Regions from separate parts of the Psychrobacillus sp. Z3-81 genome, predicted to be linked through region 1. Evidence: a T-box and tRNA genes for the amino acid it is inferred to sense, from the RefSeq annotation. Region 1 holds a T-box; the other holds one or more tRNA genes.
The links. A T-box is a leader RNA that pairs with one kind of tRNA and senses whether it is charged. The one in region 1 lies ahead of AC1ECF_RS00840 (valine--tRNA ligase), so its partner is inferred to be a tRNA-Val.
Positions count from the first base shown of each region.

Region 2: it has a tRNA-Val gene. The T-box ahead of AC1ECF_RS00840 (valine--tRNA ligase) is inferred to sense a tRNA for this amino acid. The anticodon was not compared.

Region 1 is NZ_JBWQPU010000001.1:164,694-175,058, forward strand. It holds gene hemA (glutamyl-tRNA reductase) at 1-858, shown strand, start outside; gene ccsA (cytochrome c biogenesis protein CcsA) at 937-1,767, shown strand; gene hemC (hydroxymethylbilane synthase) at 1,784-2,713, shown strand; gene AC1ECF_RS00815 (uroporphyrinogen-III synthase) at 2,706-3,464, shown strand; gene hemB (porphobilinogen synthase) at 3,464-4,447, shown strand; gene hemL (glutamate-1-semialdehyde 2,1-aminomutase) at 4,447-5,739, shown strand; gene AC1ECF_RS00830 (hypothetical protein) at 6,114-6,830, shown strand; gene AC1ECF_RS00835 (hypothetical protein) at 6,807-6,998, opposite strand; T-box leader at 7,073-7,300, shown strand; gene AC1ECF_RS00840 (valine--tRNA ligase) at 7,346-9,988, shown strand; gene AC1ECF_RS00845 (DUF3784 domain-containing protein) at 10,101-10,365, shown strand, end outside.
Region 2 is NZ_JBWQPU010000019.1:47,567-57,931, forward strand. It holds gene glmM (phosphoglucosamine mutase) at 1-626, opposite strand, end outside; gene AC1ECF_RS16095 (CdaR family protein) at 664-1,944, opposite strand; gene cdaA (diadenylate cyclase CdaA) at 1,937-2,773, opposite strand; gene AC1ECF_RS16105 (zf-HC2 domain-containing protein) at 2,907-3,530, opposite strand; gene sigW (RNA polymerase sigma factor SigW) at 3,542-4,117, opposite strand; gene rocF (arginase) at 4,279-5,184, opposite strand; gene AC1ECF_RS16120 (GNAT family N-acetyltransferase) at 5,254-5,823, opposite strand; tRNA gene AC1ECF_RS16125 (tRNA-Ala) at 6,104-6,176, opposite strand; tRNA gene AC1ECF_RS16130 (tRNA-Gln) at 6,198-6,272, opposite strand; tRNA gene AC1ECF_RS16135 (tRNA-Tyr) at 6,279-6,362, opposite strand; tRNA gene AC1ECF_RS16140 (tRNA-Val) at 6,386-6,461, opposite strand; gene AC1ECF_RS16145 (MBL fold metallo-hydrolase) at 6,699-7,439, shown strand; gene AC1ECF_RS16150 (DUF1428 family protein) at 7,455-7,805, shown strand; tRNA gene AC1ECF_RS16155 (tRNA-Thr) at 8,004-8,077, opposite strand; tRNA gene AC1ECF_RS16160 (tRNA-Asn) at 8,093-8,167, opposite strand; gene AC1ECF_RS16165 (L-lactate dehydrogenase) at 8,332-9,261, opposite strand.

The DNA of each region.
Region 1 (10,365 bases):
GAGCTAGGCAAGAAGATATTTGGTTCTCTAAACCATAAACATGTGGTCATATTAGGAGCCGGTAAAATGGGGGAGCTTGCCATTCAGAATCTTCATGGCAGTGGAGCAGGTAAGATTACGGTCATTAACCGAACTTACGAGAAGGCCAAACTGCTAGCTGCAAAATTTGCTGGAAATGCTAAGCCTATGGATGAGCTACAATGCGCTTTACTAGAAGCGGATATTCTAATTAGCTCTACAGGATCAACAGATTTTGTTATTGATCTGGAATTGATGCAATTTGTGGAGCGTCTACGCAAAGGAAAGCCATTATTCATGGTGGATATAGCAGTACCTCGCGATTTAGACCCGCGTATTGGTGATTTGCCAAACGTATTTTTATATGATATAGATGATTTACAAGGGATTGTAGAAGCAAACCTTGCTGAACGAGAACGTGCGGCAGCCCAAATTAGTAAGATGATAGATGAGGAAATTGCCCAGTTTAATGATTGGGTCACTACCCTAGGAGTAGTTCCAATTATTTCAGCACTTCGTCAAAAAGCTAACCGAATACAAGTAGAAACAATGGCGTCTATAGAAAATAAAATGCCGGATCTCACTGAACGAGAGAGAAAGATTTTAAGCAAGCATACGAAATCAATTGTAAATCAGCTCCTAAAAGAGCCTATTCTACAGGTGAAGGAGTTATCAACTTCGAATAACTCTGCAGAACAGCTAAGACTATTCCAACAAATTTTCGGAATAGAGGAAGAAGTAAGAAGAGAATTTGAATTACAGCATGACAAAACAAAAATAAACATAAATCAATCCCTAGTGGATAACAAAGCATTAAAAAAGGACTTATCATTTAATTAAGCAAAAGGAGGCGTTTGTATCTGATGGTGACTACTAGATATACGAACGTCTCTTTTTATGCTTAAGGGGAGAAATAATATGGCTGATTTGGCGATGACAAGGCTACACGAGATTATGGTCATCCTTCAATCTGTTAGCCTTGTTTTCTATTTTATTGACTACCTAAGTAAAGATAGGCGTGCACAGCGTTTAGCAGTAGGTCTCCTTGCTATTGTGTGGATATTACAAACCGTTTTTCTCATCATGTATATTATCGAAATGAAGCGATTTCCGATCCTCTCCTTGTTCGAGGGAATCTATTTTTATGCCTGGTTGATTATCTTGCTGGCGCTGGTCGTTCAGCTTATATTTAAACTAGAGCTGCCCGGCTTCTTCCTAAATATTATTGGTTTTATTTTTATGACGATTCATACCTTTGCACCTGGTCAATTGGAACAATCTGCTGTGAGAGATTCTCTAAGATCAGAGCTTTTATTCATCCATATTACCTTTGCTTTTTTAGCATATGCAGCTTTTGCTTTATCGTTTGTTTTCTCTATTTTATACTTACTATTATATAGAGTACTAAAGAGGAAGAAATGGACGAAGCAATTTTCACGGCTACCTTCGTTAAGTAAAGCGGAATCTGGAATGACAATGTCAGTAGTCACAGGAATTCCTCTGTTGTTCGTTAGTTTAATCCTTGGACTGCAATGGGCTTATATATCGCTGAATGAATTCTCCATTTTTGATTTTAAGATTGTGAATTCTTTTATTTTATTAGTCATTTATATCGCGGTTCTTTTCTTGCGAAAAAGAGCTAGATTTACAGGGACTAATTATGCGTGGATCCATGTGTATGCTTTCCTGTTTGTCTTGATAAATTTTTTATTGGGTAGTCAATTATCACAATTCCATTTTTGGTATTAAGAAAGGTAGCGATTTTATGCGTAAGATTATCGTAGGTTCTAGAAGAAGTAAATTGGCATTAACACAAACAAAATGGTTTATCCAACAAATGAAGGATAACGGAGCACCGTTTGAATTTGAAATAAAAGAAATTGTGACAAAGGGAGATATAATCTTAGATGTCACGCTTTCTAAGGTTGGTGGGAAAGGGCTGTTTGTAAAAGAAATCGAACAAGCACTTCTTAATAAGGAAATAGATTTTGCGGTTCACAGCATGAAGGATATGCCTTCTGTCTTACCTCCAGGTCTTACGATGGGATGTACGCCAAAGCGTGTGGATGAGCGTGATGTGTTCATTTCTAAAAATCATGTAAAATTCATGGATTTACCAGCAGGTGCGATTGTAGGGACAAGCAGTCTTCGTAGAAGTGCACAGCTGTTGACAATGCGTCCTGATATTGAAATAAAATGGATTCGAGGCAATGTGGAAACGAGATATCAAAAGCTAAAAGATGGAGAATACGATGCTATTATCTTAGCGGCAGCTGGACTTAAACGTCTAGGGTGGAGCGAGGATGTAATTACGGAGTACCTTTCTGTAGAAGATTGTGTACCGGCAGTAGGTCAAGGTTCTTTAGGAATTGAATGTCGGGAAGACGATAAGGAGCTACTAGCAGAGATTCATAAATTAACAGATAAGGATACATGGGATGCTGTAGCGGCAGAGCGTGCCTTTTTAGCTGCAATGGATGGTGGCTGTCAGGTACCAATCGCTGGACATGCAACTGTATCAGAATCGGGGATTACATTAACTGGTCTAGTAGCTGCGCCAGATGCTTCTGTTATCTATAAAGAGGTTGTTTCTGGAACGAACCCTGAGGAAGTTGGGAAAGAAGCAGCACGTATACTTACAGAGCAAGGAGCCTATGACTTAATTCAAAAAGTGAAGGCTGAGATGGATGTCTAAGCTTCCACTTTTAGATGAATACGTTATTTTTACTGGGATAGTTCGAACAGAGGAACCAATAGATCTTACTGTAAAGCTTGGCGGTATACCAATCGTCTCTCCTTTTATCACAACTAAGGAGATTGCAGATGAATGTGACCACGAACATTTAATGAATGGCAATACATGGGATTGGTTTATCTTCACTAGTCAAAGCAGCGTTCATGCCTTTATAAATAAAATAGAACGGTTTGGGATGTCTCCGTCAGATTTTCAAGTTAAATTTGCTGCTGTTGGTGAGAAAACAAAGGCTGCTCTTGAAAGGAAGGGCTTTCCTGTTCACTTTACACCATCTATTTATAGTGCGGATGTATTTGTTCAGGAGTTTCCGAAAATAGCACCGACAACGGCAAAGTGCTTGTTTTTAAGAGGAAATCTTGCAAAGGAGACAATCTCTCAACAACTTCACCATTACGTAGAGGAATGGACGGTCTATGAGACTGTAACGATGAAGGAAAACGTTCATAGAGTCCAAGAAATACTAGGTAGTGGTAAGAGCTGCTCTATCCTATTTACCAGTCCTTCTACCGCAAGGGCCTTTCATGAGACGATAGGGAAAGAAATCAATTATACTTTATTTACTGTCTGTGCCATCGGACATGTAACGAGAGATTACTTGACTACGTTAGGGATATCTGTTCAAGTGATGCCCGATACGTATACACTATTAGAGCTAATAAAGAAGCTCGCTGAATGGAAAGGAAGAGAATGATGAAAGAATTACACTTTCAGCGTCATCGTCGATTAAGACATACAGCTGGTATTCGATCAATGGTAAAAGAGACATACCTACATAAAGAGGACCTGATCTATCCGATTTTCGTGATAGATGGGGAAAATATTAAAAATCCAGTATCCTCAATGCCTGGAGTATTCCAATTTTCTTTAGATCGTCTTGGGGAAGAAGTGGATGAAGTAGTAAGTTTAGGCATTCCGTCTGTCATTCTATTTGGAATCCCAGCAGAGAAAGATGCAGTAGGGTCACAGGCTTACCATGATCATGGGATTGTCCAAAAAGGGATTCGTTTAATTAAAGAACGTCACCCAGATTTAGTAGTGATTGCTGATACTTGCTTATGCGAATTTACAGATCACGGACATTGTGGGGTTGTGGATGAGAATGAACGCATTTTAAATGATCCTTCTTTAGATTTACTTGCAAAAACAGCAGTTAGCCAAGCGAAAGCGGGAGCAGATATTATTGCACCTTCCAACATGATGGACGGCTTTGTAGCAGCCATTCGAGCTGGCTTAGATAAAGCAGGCTTTCCACATATCCCAATCATGAGCTATGCAGTGAAGTACGCATCTGCCTATTATGGTCCTTTCCGTGAGGCAGCAGACGGTGCGCCAAAATTTGGAGACCGCAAAACGTATCAAATGGATTATTCAAACCGTATGGAAGCGATGCGAGAAGCAACCTCTGATGTGGAAGAGGGAGCAGATTTCTTAATTGTAAAGCCTGCGCTTTCCTATTTAGATATCATTCGCGACGTGAAGAATAACTATGATTTACCAATCGTCGCTTATAATGTAAGTGGAGAGTATGCAATGGTAAAGGCTGCTGCTATTAATGGTTGGGTGAATGAAAAGGATATCGTGCTTGAAACGCTAACAGGTATGAAGAGAGCAGGAGCAGACATTATTTTAACGTACCATGCGAAAGATGTGGCACGTTGGCTGGAGGAAAAATAATGGAAAAATCATATGAACAATCAAAAAAAGCATTTGCAGTTGCAAAGGAATTAATGCCAGGAGGAGTTAATAGCCCTGTTCGTGCATTTAAATCGGTGGATATGGACCCAATTTTCATGAAAAGTGGGAAAGGTGCTATGTTAACCGATATCGATGGGAATGAATATATCGATTACGTGTTATCATGGGGTCCACTAATCCTTGGACACTCTGAGCCAAACGTAGTGAAAGCAATCCAAGCAGTTGCGGAAAGCGGAACAAGCTTCGGAGCTTCTACCTTGATCGAGAACGAACTAGCGCAGCTCGTAATTGATCGTGTTCCTTCTATCGAAATGGTCCGCATGGTTTCTTCTGGAACTGAAGCTACGATGAGTGCTCTTCGTCTAGCACGTGGATATACCGGTAGAAATAAAATCTTAAAATTTGAAGGCTGCTATCATGGACATGGAGACAGCTTATTAATAAAAGCTGGTTCAGGCGTAGCTACACTAGGCTTACCTGACAGCCCAGGGGTTCCTGAATCAGTTGCGAAAAATACGATTACAGTAGCCTATAATGATATCGAAGGTGTCCGCTATGTATTTGAAAACTTCGGTGACGATTTAGCGGCTGTAATCGTGGAGCCTGTTGCAGGAAACATGGGAGTAGTACCACCTGTAGCTGGCTTCCTAGAGGAACTAAGAGAGTTAACTGAAAAGAATGGTACCGTATTAATTTTTGATGAGGTAATGACTGGCTTCCGTGTAGGTTACAATTGTGCACAAGGCTACTTTGGAGTGACTCCGGACTTAACTTGCCTTGGTAAAGTAATCGGCGGAGGTCTTCCAGTCGGTGCATTTGGAGGTAAACGTGAAATCATGGAAATGGTCGCGCCTGCAGGTACTGTATACCAAGCGGGTACATTATCCGGAAATCCACTTGCGATGACTGCAGGCTATGAAACTCTTTCTCAATTGACAGAGGATTCTTATAAGCACTTTATAAAGCTAGGGGACATGCTAGAGGCTGGCTTTAAAGAAGCAGCAAGCAAGTACAACATCCCTCATACAGTAAATCGTGCAGGTTCTATGATTGGCTTCTTCTTCACAAATGAGCATGTTACAAGCTATGACGTAGCTAAGACCTCTGATTTAGAGTTTTTTGCGAAATATTATCGCCTGATGGCAGAGGAAGGAATTTACTTACCTCCATCTCAATTTGAAGGAATGTTCTTATCTACGGCTCATACAGAGGAGCATATCGCAAAAACGGTACAAGCCTTCCATACAGTATTCGAGAAATTAGCAAAATAATTGAGAAAATGGTAGGGGGAGCCCTACCAATTAAGCCAAACGCCTGACTGTCCTAGACAGTGAAGCGTTTGGCTTTTTTATGTGGTGGAGGTTTGGATAGTGGGCAGGGTGTCTAGCAGGTTTGGGATGTCTTTGTGGTTAAGGGTCTGATCTTTACGATTAGTTGCTTGATCTTAGCGATGAATGGCCGAGTCTTAACGATTAGCTAGTTGATCTTGACGATAACTTTATTGGTCTTACCGTTAAGCAAACACTCTTCACAATACCATCTCCTATCCTTATCATTTTGCTTGCTCAAGCGCTAGCAGCTTTTTATTTTCATCATAATTTCCCTCGCGCTATCATAATTTGTCCTATAAGAAGGAGGAGAGAGTATGGGAGTAAGAAGCTGGAATGTTAAGGAGCAGTTTTGTTTTCCGGAAAGTTTTGGCATGCTTAAAGGAGTAAAATCGTTAAATGTGACCCCGCAATATATTCATAGACAGGTTGAGGATACTGTGGAATTACAAGGTATTTATCACGTAACTTGTCATGTGGAGTTTGATAGGGAAAAGGTTGCTAGCTACACACCGAGTGATTTTACTCAAATTGACGATTTGGATCTCGATGGAGAAGTCGGTTATTTTGAATATGCAGTTCCCATGTATGAAATAATCGATGAACGTATCCAGTCTCACAGTGAGCCGGTAGTTAGTTTGAAGGAAATAGAATCAAAGACAGAGGAGAAAGGATTAGAGATTACCTGGTCAGTTAAGCTGGAATATGAGACTAGCAAGCCTGAGCAAGTAGAGCCTAATTCTGATAGCACTCCTACTTTTTTCGAGTCTTCTTCTGTAAAAATATTTGAGTCCATAAACCATGCCACTTACGATTTAGTGGAGGAAGCACCAGCTCTAATACCACAGGAAGCACCACCGCAAATGCCACAGGAAGCACCACCGCAAATGCCACAGGAAGAAGCTAAAATAAGATTAACAGAAACAAAATTAGAGAGCCCCGCTTTTGCAGACTCGGAGCTCGAATTTATTCATAGCCTGGAAGACGGCTACTCTAAGGTTGTATATCCATCAAATAATATCTTTCGAGAATAAATAACAAAGAAGAAATAAAAATACTAGTAGGATAAAATCCCAGCTCGTTGGTGCGAAAATCACTCGTAGTAATTGAAAGCCGGCGATGGGTATAATGATACCTTTTAGATAAAAGCGAATCGTCCGAAGCCAATACGGTAGGAAATACGGATTGTATCCTCTTTTCATTTGTTTTACCTCCTTTCACAATCCAATGCTTGACGGCATATAATATCATCTTATACAATAGGTACAACCAAATATTTGATGCTATGAATGGGAAGAGTAAAATGACTTGGCTCTCGAAAGAAAGGAAACAGCCAGCTGAAATGTTTCTGTTAGCCACCATTTGAAGGTAGCCCAAGAGCAGCTATTGTGAACTAGTAGTAGTAATAGCCGGTTTGAAGCCGTTATCTAATTGAGAGCGTGATGTGCATTTCTGCATCTGCGAATAAAGGTGGTACCGCGAAACAAACTCCTTCGTCCTTTAGTGATGAGAGGAGTTTTTTTATTTTCAGAAACGGGAGGAAACCAACATGACAAATGAAACAACGATGTCAACCAAGTACGATCCGCAGTCTATTGAAAAGGGGCGCTACGAGTGGTGGCTAAAAGGTAAGTTCTTTGAGGCTCAACCGGAAAGTGATAAGGAGCCATATACCATTGTAATCCCACCGCCTAACGTTACCGGAAAGCTTCACCTTGGGCATGCATGGGATACAACACTACAAGATATCCTGATTCGTATGAAGCGCATGCAGGGGTATGACGCTCTTTGGTTACCAGGAATGGACCATGCAGGGATTGCAACACAAGCAAAGGTTGAAGAGAAGCTTCGTGCAAACAATGTTTCACGCTATGACTTAGGCCGTGAAAAATTTGTGGAAGAAACATGGAAGTGGAAGGAAGAATATGCAGGCCATATCCGTGAACAATGGGCTAAGCTTGGGCTCGGTCTAGACTATTCTCGTGAACGCTTTACCTTAGACGAAGGGCTATCCAATGCAGTAAAAGAGGTTTTTGTAAAATTATATAATAAAGGCCTTATTTATAGAGGAAAGCGAATTATCAACTGGGATCCTACGACGAAAACAGCTCTTTCCGACATTGAAGTAATCCATAAGGATGTACAGGGTGCATTCTATCATATGCACTACCCACTCTCTGATGGTACTGGAACGATTGAAGTTGCAACTACTAGACCTGAGACAATGCTTGGGGATACAGCGGTAGCCGTTCATCCAGAAGATGAGCGCTATAAGCATTTAATTGGCAAAACAGTAACGCTGCCAATCGTAGGAAGAGAGATTCCAATCGTTGCGGACGATTATGTGGATATGGAATTTGGTAGCGGGGCTGTAAAGATTACTCCTGCTCATGACCCAAATGACTTTGAAATCGGAGCTCGTCACAATTTAGAACAAGTGCTTGTAATGAATGAAGATGGTTCCATGAATGAAAACGCTGGAAAATACGAAGGAATGGACCGCTTCGAATGCCGTAAGCAGATTGTGAAGGATCTTCAAGAGGCAGGGGTTTTATTTAAAATCGAGGAGCTTATGCATTCCGTAGGTCACTCTGAGCGAAGCGATGCAGTAGTAGAACCATATTTATCAACTCAATGGTTCGTTAAAATGCAGCCACTTGCAGAAGAGGCGATCAAGCTGCAAGAGACGGAAGGAAAAGTAAACTTTGTTCCTGAGCGTTTCGGAAAAACATATCTTCGCTGGATGGAGAATATTCATGACTGGTGTATTTCTCGTCAGCTATGGTGGGGGCATCGTATTCCAGCTTGGTATCATAAAGAGACTGGAGAAGTATACGTTGGACTAGAAGAACCAAAGGATCTGGAAAACTGGAAGCAGGATGAAGATGTATTAGATACTTGGTTCTCGTCAGCATTATGGCCTTTCTCTACTCTTGGCTGGCCGGATGAAGAGAACGAGCTTTATAAACGTTATTATCCAACAAGTACGCTGGTAACAGGCTATGATATTATCTTATTCTGGGTGTCCCGTATGATATTCCAAGGAATCGAATTTACAGGTACACGCCCATTTGAGGATGTGTTAATCCATGGCTTGGTTCGCGCAGAAGACGGACGCAAAATGTCTAAGTCTCTAGGAAATGGAATCGACCCGATGGATGTAATCGACAAGTATGGTGCTGACTCGTTACGTTATTTCTTGAGCACAGGTACTTCACCAGGCCAAGATCTTCGTTTCTCTGTGGAGAAGGTAGAAGCTGTTTGGAACTTTGCGAATAAAATCTGGAACGCTTCTCGATTTGCGTTGATGAACATGGATGGATTGAAATATGAAGAAATCAATCTAGAGGGTAAAAAATCCGTAGCGGATGCATGGATCCTCACTCGTCTAAATGAAACAATTGAGCAGGTAACAAGATTATCTGAGCGCTATGAATTTGGAGAAGTGGGTCGTGCCCTTTATAACTTCATCTGGGATGACTTCTGTGACTGGTATATCGAAATGGCGAAGCTTCCGTTAAATGGAGACGATGAAGAAGCGAAGCTAACAACTCGCTCCGTGCTTGCTTACGTATTAGACAATACGATGCGTTTATTACACCCATTCATGCCATTCATTACAGAAGAAATCTGGCAAAACCTTCCGCATGAAGGGGAGTCCATTACGCAAGCTGCATGGCCAACTGTGAACGAGGCATTCACTGACCATGAAAAAGCTAATGGTATGAAGCTGCTAGCAGAAATTATTCGTTCTGTTCGTAACATTCGCTCCGAGGTACAAACGCCAATGAGCAAAAAGGTTCCTTTATATATTTCTGCTCATGATGAACAGACACATGCAATTCTAGAGGAAAATGCGAAATACCTAGAAAGATTCTGTAATCCAGAGCCTCTAGTAGTAGGATTAAATCTGGCAGATCCAGGTCAATCCATGTCGGCGGTTGTTACTGGCGCAATTCTTTATCTACCACTTCAAGGCTTGATTGATATCGATGCTGAAAAAGCTCGCCTGGAAAAAGAATTGGAAAAATGGACGAAGGAAATCAAGCTTGTACAAGGCAAGCTTTCCAACGAACGCTTTGTAGCTAAAGCACCTGAGGCTGTAGTAGCAGAGGAGCGTGCAAAGGAACAAGATTACCTAGAAAAGCATGCAACTGTGTTGAAACGTCTCGAAGAATTAAATAATCTGTAAGGTGGAAGAGCAGCTGTGTGCTGCTCTTTTTTTCATCCTTTGTCTGTAATTATTGGTAAATGTATAATAAAATAGAATAATTGAATGGTTAAACGATTAAGGGGTGAGAAACATGAATACGCCTGCATGGGTGATGCTAGGTATTGTTGTTTTATTTAATATGCTCGGTATATATTTTTCCCTTGGTAAGGGTGCCATGCTAATTGCTGGCTTTAATACGATGCCAAAGGAGGAGCAGGAGAAATACGATGTAAAAGCTGTATGTAAAGCGATGGGGAAATTAATGTTTGCCCTCAGCTTTAGTATGATTTTTTGGGTCGTAGGAGCTGCTACTGATCAGATGGGTGTATTCCATATTGGGACAGCGCTTTTCTTCT
Region 2 (10,365 bases), on a different contig from region 1:
TTTGGAGATACACCCATTGTAGACAAATCGGCATCCAAGTCAGCAAATACATGTGTTCCTAACGAAGAGGTAGCACCGTTTGCACAGTCAAGCGCAACGTGAATCCCTACAAAGTCCTCATCTATAGTTTGTTTTAGATATTGGATATACTTCTGACCACCTTCGAAGTAATCAGAAACTGTACCAATAGCTCCTCCTGTCGGACGAGGCAACTCATCCTGCTCCGCATCTATTAGACGCTCAATTTCCTCTTCCTGTGCATCTGATAGCTTAAACCCATCTGATCCAAAGAATTTGATTCCATTGTCTGCGACTGGATTATGAGAAGCTGAGATCATGACTCCTGCATCAGCACTCATTACTCGAGTTAAATAGGCTACTCCAGGCGTACTAATTACACCAAGACGCATTACTTCTACTCCTACTGATAAGAGACCAGCTACTAACGCGCCTTCTAACATATGACCCGAAATTCGAGTATCTCGGCCTATTACTACCTTTGCTCGGTCCTTTGCCTCTCTTGTTAAAATATATCCTCCAAAGCGACCTAGTTTATATGCTAACTCTGGTGTTAATTCTGAGTTTGCTACACCTCGTACGCCGTCAGTCCCAAAATATTTTCCCATTTGATCAACTCTCCTTAATAACCTGTTATCCTACGTTTTAAGCTTCTGTTATCATTAGTGTTGCTTCGGATTCAGATGTTTCCCACTCTATATTAGATGGGGCATCAATTTGAATAGGCAGTACTGTTTCTCCAAGTTCGGAGTTCTTAGCATCAACGTATATGGAAATGTTGTTAGCTTGTACTTTATCCAAAGCTTCCTGTGGCCCTTTCGCCACTACTGTGATTACCCCATTTTCAGGAAAATGAAAGCTACTTCTTAAATTTTCAGCAAGCCCATTCACCACAATTTGCACATTTTCAAATGATTTTTCGGTGATGGAGGAAGATACATCCTCTTCTTTATTTCCTTGTTCCTCGTTTCCTTGTTCCTCTGGTTCAACTACCGTCACTTCAGCCCTAATTTTTATTTTTTCCGTGGATAGCTTTGTGACACCTTCTGGTACTAAGAGTTTCAAGTCAAAATTGCCCGATTCCTCTATCTTGCTAATATCAACATCCACATTTAACTGTTTAATTTTATCTAGAACGGATTTCGGTCCATAAAGCCTAATTTTCTCCGTTTCCGTAGTCAGTGAACGGATAGTCACTCCTTCTTTAGGCGAGCCTTCTCTACCTAAAGCAATCGGAACTTCCTTACTATACTCCTCTACTCCGACCTTTACTAGCACTGTTCGAGGTTCGACCATGACATCTAGTTTGTTTAAGTCCAAATCTAGTACTCGAACGCTGGCCTGTTGTTCAAAGGATTTATTTATTCCATTCGAACCAGTAATGGTCGCTTTTACATAACCGATGCTATCTATAACGCCTTTTGCACCCGTAATTGTAACTACTCTTGGCTCTACTGACGTATCAGCAATCACGTAATTATCTGCTAGCAGGCTCTCATTCATGTCTAATTCAACTACAAATTCTTCTGATATACGTTCATCTATTACGACATCTATATAAGCAGGCTCTACTTTAACTTTAAGCTTATCAGAAAAGGATTCAGTTGAAATAGCTACTCGGTGCTCTCCATAGGTTAATTCTCTTAAATCTACAAAGACTTTGTAATCCTTCATCACCTTTGTAGATTTAACCTGCTGAGCAGGTCCTTCTATGTTAACTGTTACAGTTTCAGGCGTTCCTGTTACGACTGAATTTTCATCATCGTAGTATACTTCTAAGGGAACATCTCTTAAGACCTCTACGTCGGTACCGCTTGTATTTTGATCGGAAGTATCAAATTCCGATTTAACAGAGACAAATAGCAGAATTGCTAAGGCAAGGGCAATAATTCTTAGAATCCATGGATTACTTAACATTTTATCCATTTTGCTTACCCCTCCTCAACCACTTGGAGGATGTCACCTGTTCCTCCGTTGCTCCGAACCAAAGTCGACTTAAATGCACCTTAAACTCATCCATGGAAAGATTCCGATGCAAATCACCATTTGAGGTTATGCTAACTGCACCAGTTTCTTCTGATACTACAATGGTAACAGCATCTGTTACTTCACTGAGCCCTATAGCCGCTCTATGACGTGTGCCAAGTTCTTTAGAAATGAACGGACTTTCTGATAGAGGCAAATAACATGCTGCAGAGGTTATTTTGTTCTTCTGTACAATGACAGCTCCATCATGTAACGGGGTATTAGGGATAAAGATATTGATCAACAGCTCAGAAGTAAGATTCGCATTTAAAGGTATCCCTGTTTCTATATACTCTGTTAGCCCAGTTTCTCTTTCAATAGAGATCAGCGCTCCAATTCGACGCTTCGCCATATAGCTCACAGATTTCGTCATTGCATCGATTAAACGCTCCTGCTCCTCTTGTTCATGTTGGGAGCCGCGAGAGAATAGCTTCCCTCTCCCAATCTGTTCTAGTGCCCTTCTAATTTCCGGTTGAAAAATAATGATAATTGCTAAAAAACCCCAGTTAATAACTTGACTTAATATCCAGCCAAGGGTATCTAATCCTAAAAAGTCAGTCATTATTTTTGTTACAACAATAATAAATATACCATTTAATAATTGAACAGCTTTTGTCCCTTTAATAAGGGTGATAATTTTATATATAACGAACCAAACCAATAAAACATCTAAAATATTTACAATTACGTTTACTGGCATAAAATCGGTAAATTGCTCCATAAACGACATGTGGCATCCCCCACTTTTCCTCACGAATCCATATGTTCTCATTATAACATATAAGCGTGTTTTAATTCTCTTTCGAAGAACGCAAAAAAAGTGCAGACATTAAAATATCTATCTGCACTCTTCCAGCTTGCCCTTATTCATCTTTCTTGAAAAACGAGCCTACTTCTTTCACACTATTCTTTATATGAAACCATAGCCAATCAAAGACCTCATTTATTTCTTCGGAAGTACCGGTAATATTTGCTGTAGAAGCCATGTACTTTGTTCCATTAATAACAGTCAAATTACCATCTAGCTCTCCATCTATTCGTACATTCCCATTCTTTACAACTAAGTCTCCCTTTACGACTTGTCCTTCAGGGATGATAACCGTTTCTCCTTCTACTATCACGTTTTCTTGCTTTGTGAAAGAGAATTGCTGGTCATCTTGATATGATGAGAATAGCATGCTGCTCATTAATACAAGAAATACTGCAGCAGCAGTCAAAACAGGATGATGGCGAAACCATCTACTTACACCGGTATGCGATTTTTCCTTTGGAAGTCTCGCCATAACAGACATAGTGAAATTATTTGGCGCCTCCACATGAGCCGCGCCCTTCACAAAAGCAACTACATCACTGAGCTCATGCATATGAGCCTGGCACTCTTTGCATGTCTGTAGGTGCGCCTTGAGCTCCAGCTCATGTTCACGACTTATTTCGCCATCTAAGTATTCGTGCATATAGTGAACAATTCGTTCTGGACACGCATTCATGATGATTCCTCCTACAATAGATTGGCTTGTTTGCTCAATTGTTTACGAAGTGCTTCACGACCTCGATGAATTCTCGTTTTTACAGTTCCCAGCGGCAGATCCAATATCTCACTTATCTCTTGTAAAGATAGCTCTTCCATATACTTTAAGACAATGGCTGAACGATACTTATCTGGTAGTCTGCTAATTTCATACTGTATTCTATCTTGCAGCTCTAGCTTCATCAATTCTTCTTCTGGAAGCTCCTCAGAGGCAGCTATTTGAGAATACATGTCTAATCCTTCTGTACCCTTTACTTCCGCGTCTAAATAATAATCTGGCTTTTTCTTTCTTATACGATCTATACATAAGTTCGTTGCAATTCTATATAGCCATGTGGAAAATTTTCTTTTTTGATCAAACGTATGAATATTGATAAATGCACGTACGAACGCTTCCTGAGCAATGTCCTCAGCCTCATGACGATTCCCAAGCATACGATAGCAAACCTGATATAACCTATGCTGGTAAAGGTCCACGATTTCCGCAAAAGCATCCTTGTCACCTTTTAACACTTGCTTTATTCTTTTGTTAACTAACGCATCCATTGAGATTTCCCTCCGCTCCATGCGGCTGTCTTACCTATACGTACGAGGTGTCAGCAGGTTTCATTTTTTTCATCTAAATTTAATTTTATCAAAGAAATAGCTCTTTGTGTTTAAATAAAAAAAGAAAAAGCAGACAAATCTGTCTACTTTTTGACTCATTTTTATATTAAACTTTCACCAAATAGAGAACCCATTAGTGCTACCGCTACATCAGCAGTCTTATTTCTTTCATCAAGTATAGGGTTTACCTCAACAAATTCAGCGGAAGTAATTAAACCAGAGGAATAAAGCATTTCCATTGCCAAGTGACTCTCTCTATAGCTTATTCCACCCGGCACCGGTGTTCCTACTCCAGGAGTGTACAACGGATCGATGCCATCTAAATCAAGTGATAGGTGAACCCCATCTACTTTACGAGCTAGAAAATGTGCGATTGTTTGATTCATCACTTCTGTCATTCCTAGCTTGTCAATTTCATGCATCGAAAATACTTTAATACCCTTTTCTTTAATAAGCGCTTTTTCGCCTGGATCAACGGACCTTGCACCAATAATCACTAGATTTTCCGGTTTTATTTTTGGAGCATACGCACGGATATTTACTAGCGCCTCATGTCCTAACCCCATGCTGACCGCAAGTGGCATTCCATGAATATTACCTGAAGGCGTCGTTTCCTCTGTGTTCATATCTGCATGGGCATCATACCAAATAACCCCCATATTTTCATAACGATCAGATAATCCAGCAAGCGTTCCAATAGCAATACTATGATCTCCGCCTAGCACTAATGGGAAATCACCTTTTGCTACTACCTCATGTACTTTATTAGCAAGCGCTGTATTACCCTCTATAACATCTTGTAAGTTTCTAAGCTTTTCATGAGGCGTCTTTTCTGGATTATTTTTACCGATAGGAATATCCCCTAAATCGTTCACATGATGGCCAAGTGCTTCTAGTCTCTCAACTACTCCTGCGTAACGAATGGCACTAGGACCCATATCTACTCCACGTCTATTTTGACCTAAGTCCATTGGAACTCCAATAATGGATAGGTTTAAATGATTCATGTTTTTAAGCCCCTTTCAATTCATACATCTATTGTAATTCCAAATTTCATATGGCTCAACAGCGCAAACTCACGTATATTTATGCAACAGTTGAAAAAGATGGGTTTTCGTTTTTCCCCACTCTTCATCAATGAAAGAATAAATAACGGTATTCCTTACCACTCCATTTGAACGAATTCTTTCATTCCGAAGAACGCCCTCTCTTTTTGCCCCTATTCGCTCAATCGCCCGTTGGGAGGAGAGGTTTTGTTCATCTGTTTTAAGTTGAACACGTATCAGCTGCAAATCTTCAAAACAATATGTTAATAAAAGATATTTGCATGCCGTATTCACATTCGTTCGCTGAAACCTTTTTCCGTAAAAGGTTGAGCCGATTTCACAAGACTTATTTGTATAATCGATACCATAAATCCGTGTAGTTCCCATTATCTCTTTAGTATCGGTATGCTCTACAGCAAAAGTAAGAGCCTTCCTCTCACGCATCTGGTCAATACCTGCCTGAAGCCACTTATTCAACTGATTCTGTGTTTCTACTTTATGTAACATAAATTCAAATATTTCCGGCTCAAACAGCCTCCATAATTCCACAAAATCAGTTTCTTTTAAAGGACGTAGTGTAACATTTTGATAATTTAGCATCCGTACACCTCTTTTTATATAGTGGAAGATAAATAATAGCTGTGAGTCGTGAATTGCTATTTCTAGCATACTTTCCTGAAAGCAAATTTCAAAGAGAACAAAATACATACAAAAGAAATACTTATCGTCCTATTAAGAAAGCACAAGGCATGCCTCGACAAGCAAATTAAGGACTGCGAGGAGGCAGTCGGCACCCATTTGACCTCGAGGTGCAAAGCGCTGAAGCTGAACAATAAGAAAAAATCCTTCCCGCCTGAAAGGTGGAAAGGATTTTTTAGGATGGAGCCTAGCGGGATCGAACCGCTGACCTCCTGCGTGCAAGGCAGGCGCTCTCCCAGCTGAGCTAAGGCCCCATATCAGGGTGATGTGTAAAATGGCTGGGGTACCTGGATTCGAACCAGGGCATGACGGAATCAAAATCCGTTGCCTTACCGCTTGGCTATACCCCAAAAAACTGGTGGAGGGGGACGGATTCGAACCGCCGAACCCTAAGGAGCGGATTTACAGTCCGCCGCGTTTAGCCACTTCGCTACCCCTCCAGGCTATATTAAATAAATTAAAATGGTGGAGGATGACGGGCTCGAACCGCCGACCCTCTGCTTGTAAGGCAGATGCTCTCCCAGCTGAGCTAATCCTCCATGTAGGTTTTATTGAAAAACCGGACAATAAATATATTATCATAAGCACCTTTTCGAAACAAGCACTTTTTTAAAAAAAGATATCTGTTTTCTAAAAAGAACTATGTAATCATTCTACTTTTTTATAGGTTGTTTGGCAAGAGTTTTTAGCGAGTTATCCAGGTAGTACTTTTCTTTCTGTTACCATTGGTAGATACTTAAACTAAAGCATAATTATGACAGAAAGGGTGTACCTTTATGCAATTAACCTTCCTTGGAACCGGAGACTTTCTACCAGATAGAATCGGACATAATAGCGCATTTATTGAATGGAACAATACTCGCCTATTTATAGACTTTCCAGCGACTAATCGACAGTCGCTTCAGAAATTAGGATTTGACTTAAATATTGTAGAGCATTTATTCATCACCCATCTCCATGAAGATCATATAAACGGTCTACAGCAGCTAGCACATTATAAGACAATCCTTGGGAAAGGAAAAATAAATCTCTATCTTGCAGAGGATTTGGTTGAAGGCTTATGGAATACATTGAAGGAGGGACTTGGGCTATCTACTAACGGTCCGAAAAAATTGGAGGATTATTTTCATGTAACGCTCGTTCGACCAGAGGAAGAATTCTATATAGCTTGCCAATCATTTCGTATTATCCGCACAGATCATATTCCCCAGATGATCAGTTACGGATTATTAGCAGAGCCGTATTTCTATTACAGTGGTGATTCCATAGTCAACGAGGCTTTGCTTCATTCTCTAAATGTTCATACCATCTTTCACGACTGTCATATGTGGGATCTTCCCATCCTTTCCCACCCTAGCTTACAGGAAATAAAAGCGCTTGACTCATCCTTAACTAAAAAAATGATTTTAATGCACTATCATAGTGGTTACGATACCGAGGACGCAAAGCTGCAGATAGAACGAAAAGAAAAAATAAGGCTAGCAAGACCGCTGTACTCTTATAAGTTTTCATCCTAAGTAAGGAGGGCGCTCATGTATTTAGAAATTTATCTTTATCCAGTAACTGAAGAAAATAAAGAACAATTTTTACAGATTAATCGAGAGGCCGAACGCATCTATAAAGAGTATGGCGCTATCGAAAGTGAAACATATGTCGCTACATCCATTCAGCCTGAATACGGTTGTGCCGGAATGGTATCTGCTGTAGAACTGCTTGAAAAAGAAATACTGATGATGGAAATTAACCGCTATCATAATAAGAGACATCAGATTCAGGTATTGGAGAAAGTTGATCAGGACGAACGGATTAATACGCTATATAACCAAATGACAAAGGTGATTGATATGAGCAGAACTGTCCGCGGCGAATTTGGAATGCCATAACGTCCATTTAAAAGCGACTTTGTGATTGTCTTAACAGAGCCAATCACAAAGTCGCTTTTTCATTTATGAACTAGCATTACTACCTATTGTTTAATACTTATCAATTACTCTCTGTTTGGACAGCATGGTAAATTCTAGACAGACAGAAAAAAGCGACTCTCCATTATCTTTGGAGATTCGCTTTTTGTTTTTCAATTAAGCTTCCAACCGGGCTCGAACCGGTGACCTCTTCCTTACCATGGAAGCACTCTACCTAACTGAGCTATGGAAGCAAATTAACATAAAAATGGCTCCGAAGGTAGGACTCGAACCTACGACCAACCGGTTAACAGCCGGTTGCTCTACCACTGAGCTACTTCGGAACGTCTAGATATAATTATAGGTAATTTAACAAACTTTTTCAAGTATCAATTTCTTTCATTAGTATGTTTTTGTACCCTTATTTTATACAGCTTTTTTTAAAAAAGAATATAAGAGAAAATAACCACGGTAACTATACCATGGTTATTTTCTTGTAAAAGGAGTTTTAGTTTACTCTCGTTTTACGTAGAATTTCTGCTGATTGATTGAATAGCTTTGTCTCTTCTTCATTCAACTTTAAGGTAGGAATTTCTTTCACACCCTCGTATGTTACAACGGCTGGGACACTCATATAGATATCTTCTTGGCCATATTCGCCGTTCAATAAACAAGAAACTGGAAGAATAGAATGCTCGTTATTGAGAATAGCCTTCGTGATTCTTGTTAAGCACATTCCTATTCCGAAATTCGTAACACCTTTACGATTAATAATCTCATAAGCAGCCCTACGAACTGCGTTAAAGATCGAGTTGAGTTTTTCTTTATCATTTGGATTATTTCGTCTTTCCAAGAAATCTTCCAGCGATTCTACCCCAATATTAGCTTGACTGAATACAGCTAGTTCACTATCACCATGCTCACCGATGATAACTGCATGAACATTCCTTGGATCTACTTCAAAGTACTCTCCTAAAAGTACCTTGAAACGAGCTGTATCCAAGGTAGTTCCTGAACCAATGACCTTGTTCGCAGGCAGGCCGCTTTCCTTGTATGCTACATAACTCATCACATCAACTGGGTTGGAAGCAATGAGAAGAATTCCATCGAAGCCGCTTTTTTTAATCTCCTGAACAATAGATTGCATAATTCGAGTGTTGCGTTCTACGAGTTGTAATCTCGTTTCACCAGGCTTCTGGTTGGCTCCGGCCGTAATAACAATTAGTTGTGCATCCTTGCACTCCTCATAGGTACCAACACTAACTTTCATGTTCGTTGTTGCCACTGCCATACCATGCACAAGGTCCATTGCTTCACCCTCTGCTTTTTCTTTATTAGCATCGATTAGTACAAGTTCAGTAACAACCCCTTGGTTAACTAGACTATATGCATAAGCAGTACCAACCGCACCGCAACCAACTAAAACAACTTTTCTCATTAAATCACCTCATATATAGAATCAAAAATAGTCAGATATACATTCAACGCTCGCTGTTAGTATGTCTTAAATTAAAGTATTTATTACACCAGTAAAAAGTATGTCGCACAGTAATGACTTGTATGTACTAAGAGTGAACTACTATTTTTAGGTAATCCTTTTCACAATACACCTGTCCATCCAAATTCAAGCTAGATCCAGAACAGTGTTCCATTTTGATTAAAAATTGGTTCAGGTGATGTAGTTGAACATACCGTATAGATGGTTCCAAATGGGCAACTACTTCTTCATATGTATCGCCGAATGCAATCTTTATTATAGTAGCTTATATTAGGGAGCGCAAACTTCCTTTTCTGTCCACAAGTCCTATGTTACAACAAATCATAGATGATTTTTTTGGAAATTAGATACAACTATTTTGCGCATAAATGTCGAATTTTATGTACGGGATTAAAAGATTTCCTTTTTAACTAAGAATTTTTTAGTCTGCAAAGAATTATTATTTTACTATCCCCATTATAACTTTTTTATATTGATAGGAATGCGGCACTGATATCCATTTATTTAGTCTGGCACGAACGAGAGTAAAATCGGCTTGTCTGAGAATAAATGCTCCGGGAACGAGAGTATTACTGCTGAATGAGAGTAAATCTGCTCTATCCTAGAGTAACCCACGGCTATACGAGAGTAACCACCATCTATCCGAGAGTATTGCTCCTCTGAACGAGAGTAAATCTTATGATGTCTCTGACAGGGATAGAATTTTGGAATCCTCCGCTTATCTAGGAGACTGGCAAGTTTCGGCCATGCCCTTCACCATACTAGTTTCATCTATTTATATAGTAGTTGCCGGGTGGGAGACTGCCTCGGGATATACTCCTCATTCTAGTCTGGTGCAAACGAGAATAAATTCGGCTTATCCGAGAGTACATGCTTCCCGAACGAGAGTATTGCTGCTGAACGAGAATAAATCTGCTCTATCCGAGAGTAATCCACTTCTATACGAGAGTGATCTGCATCCATCCGATAGTATTTCCGCCCTGAACGAGAGTATGTCCATTTACCAATAATGACTCTATCAGATAGGGCATAACTTTTCCCCTT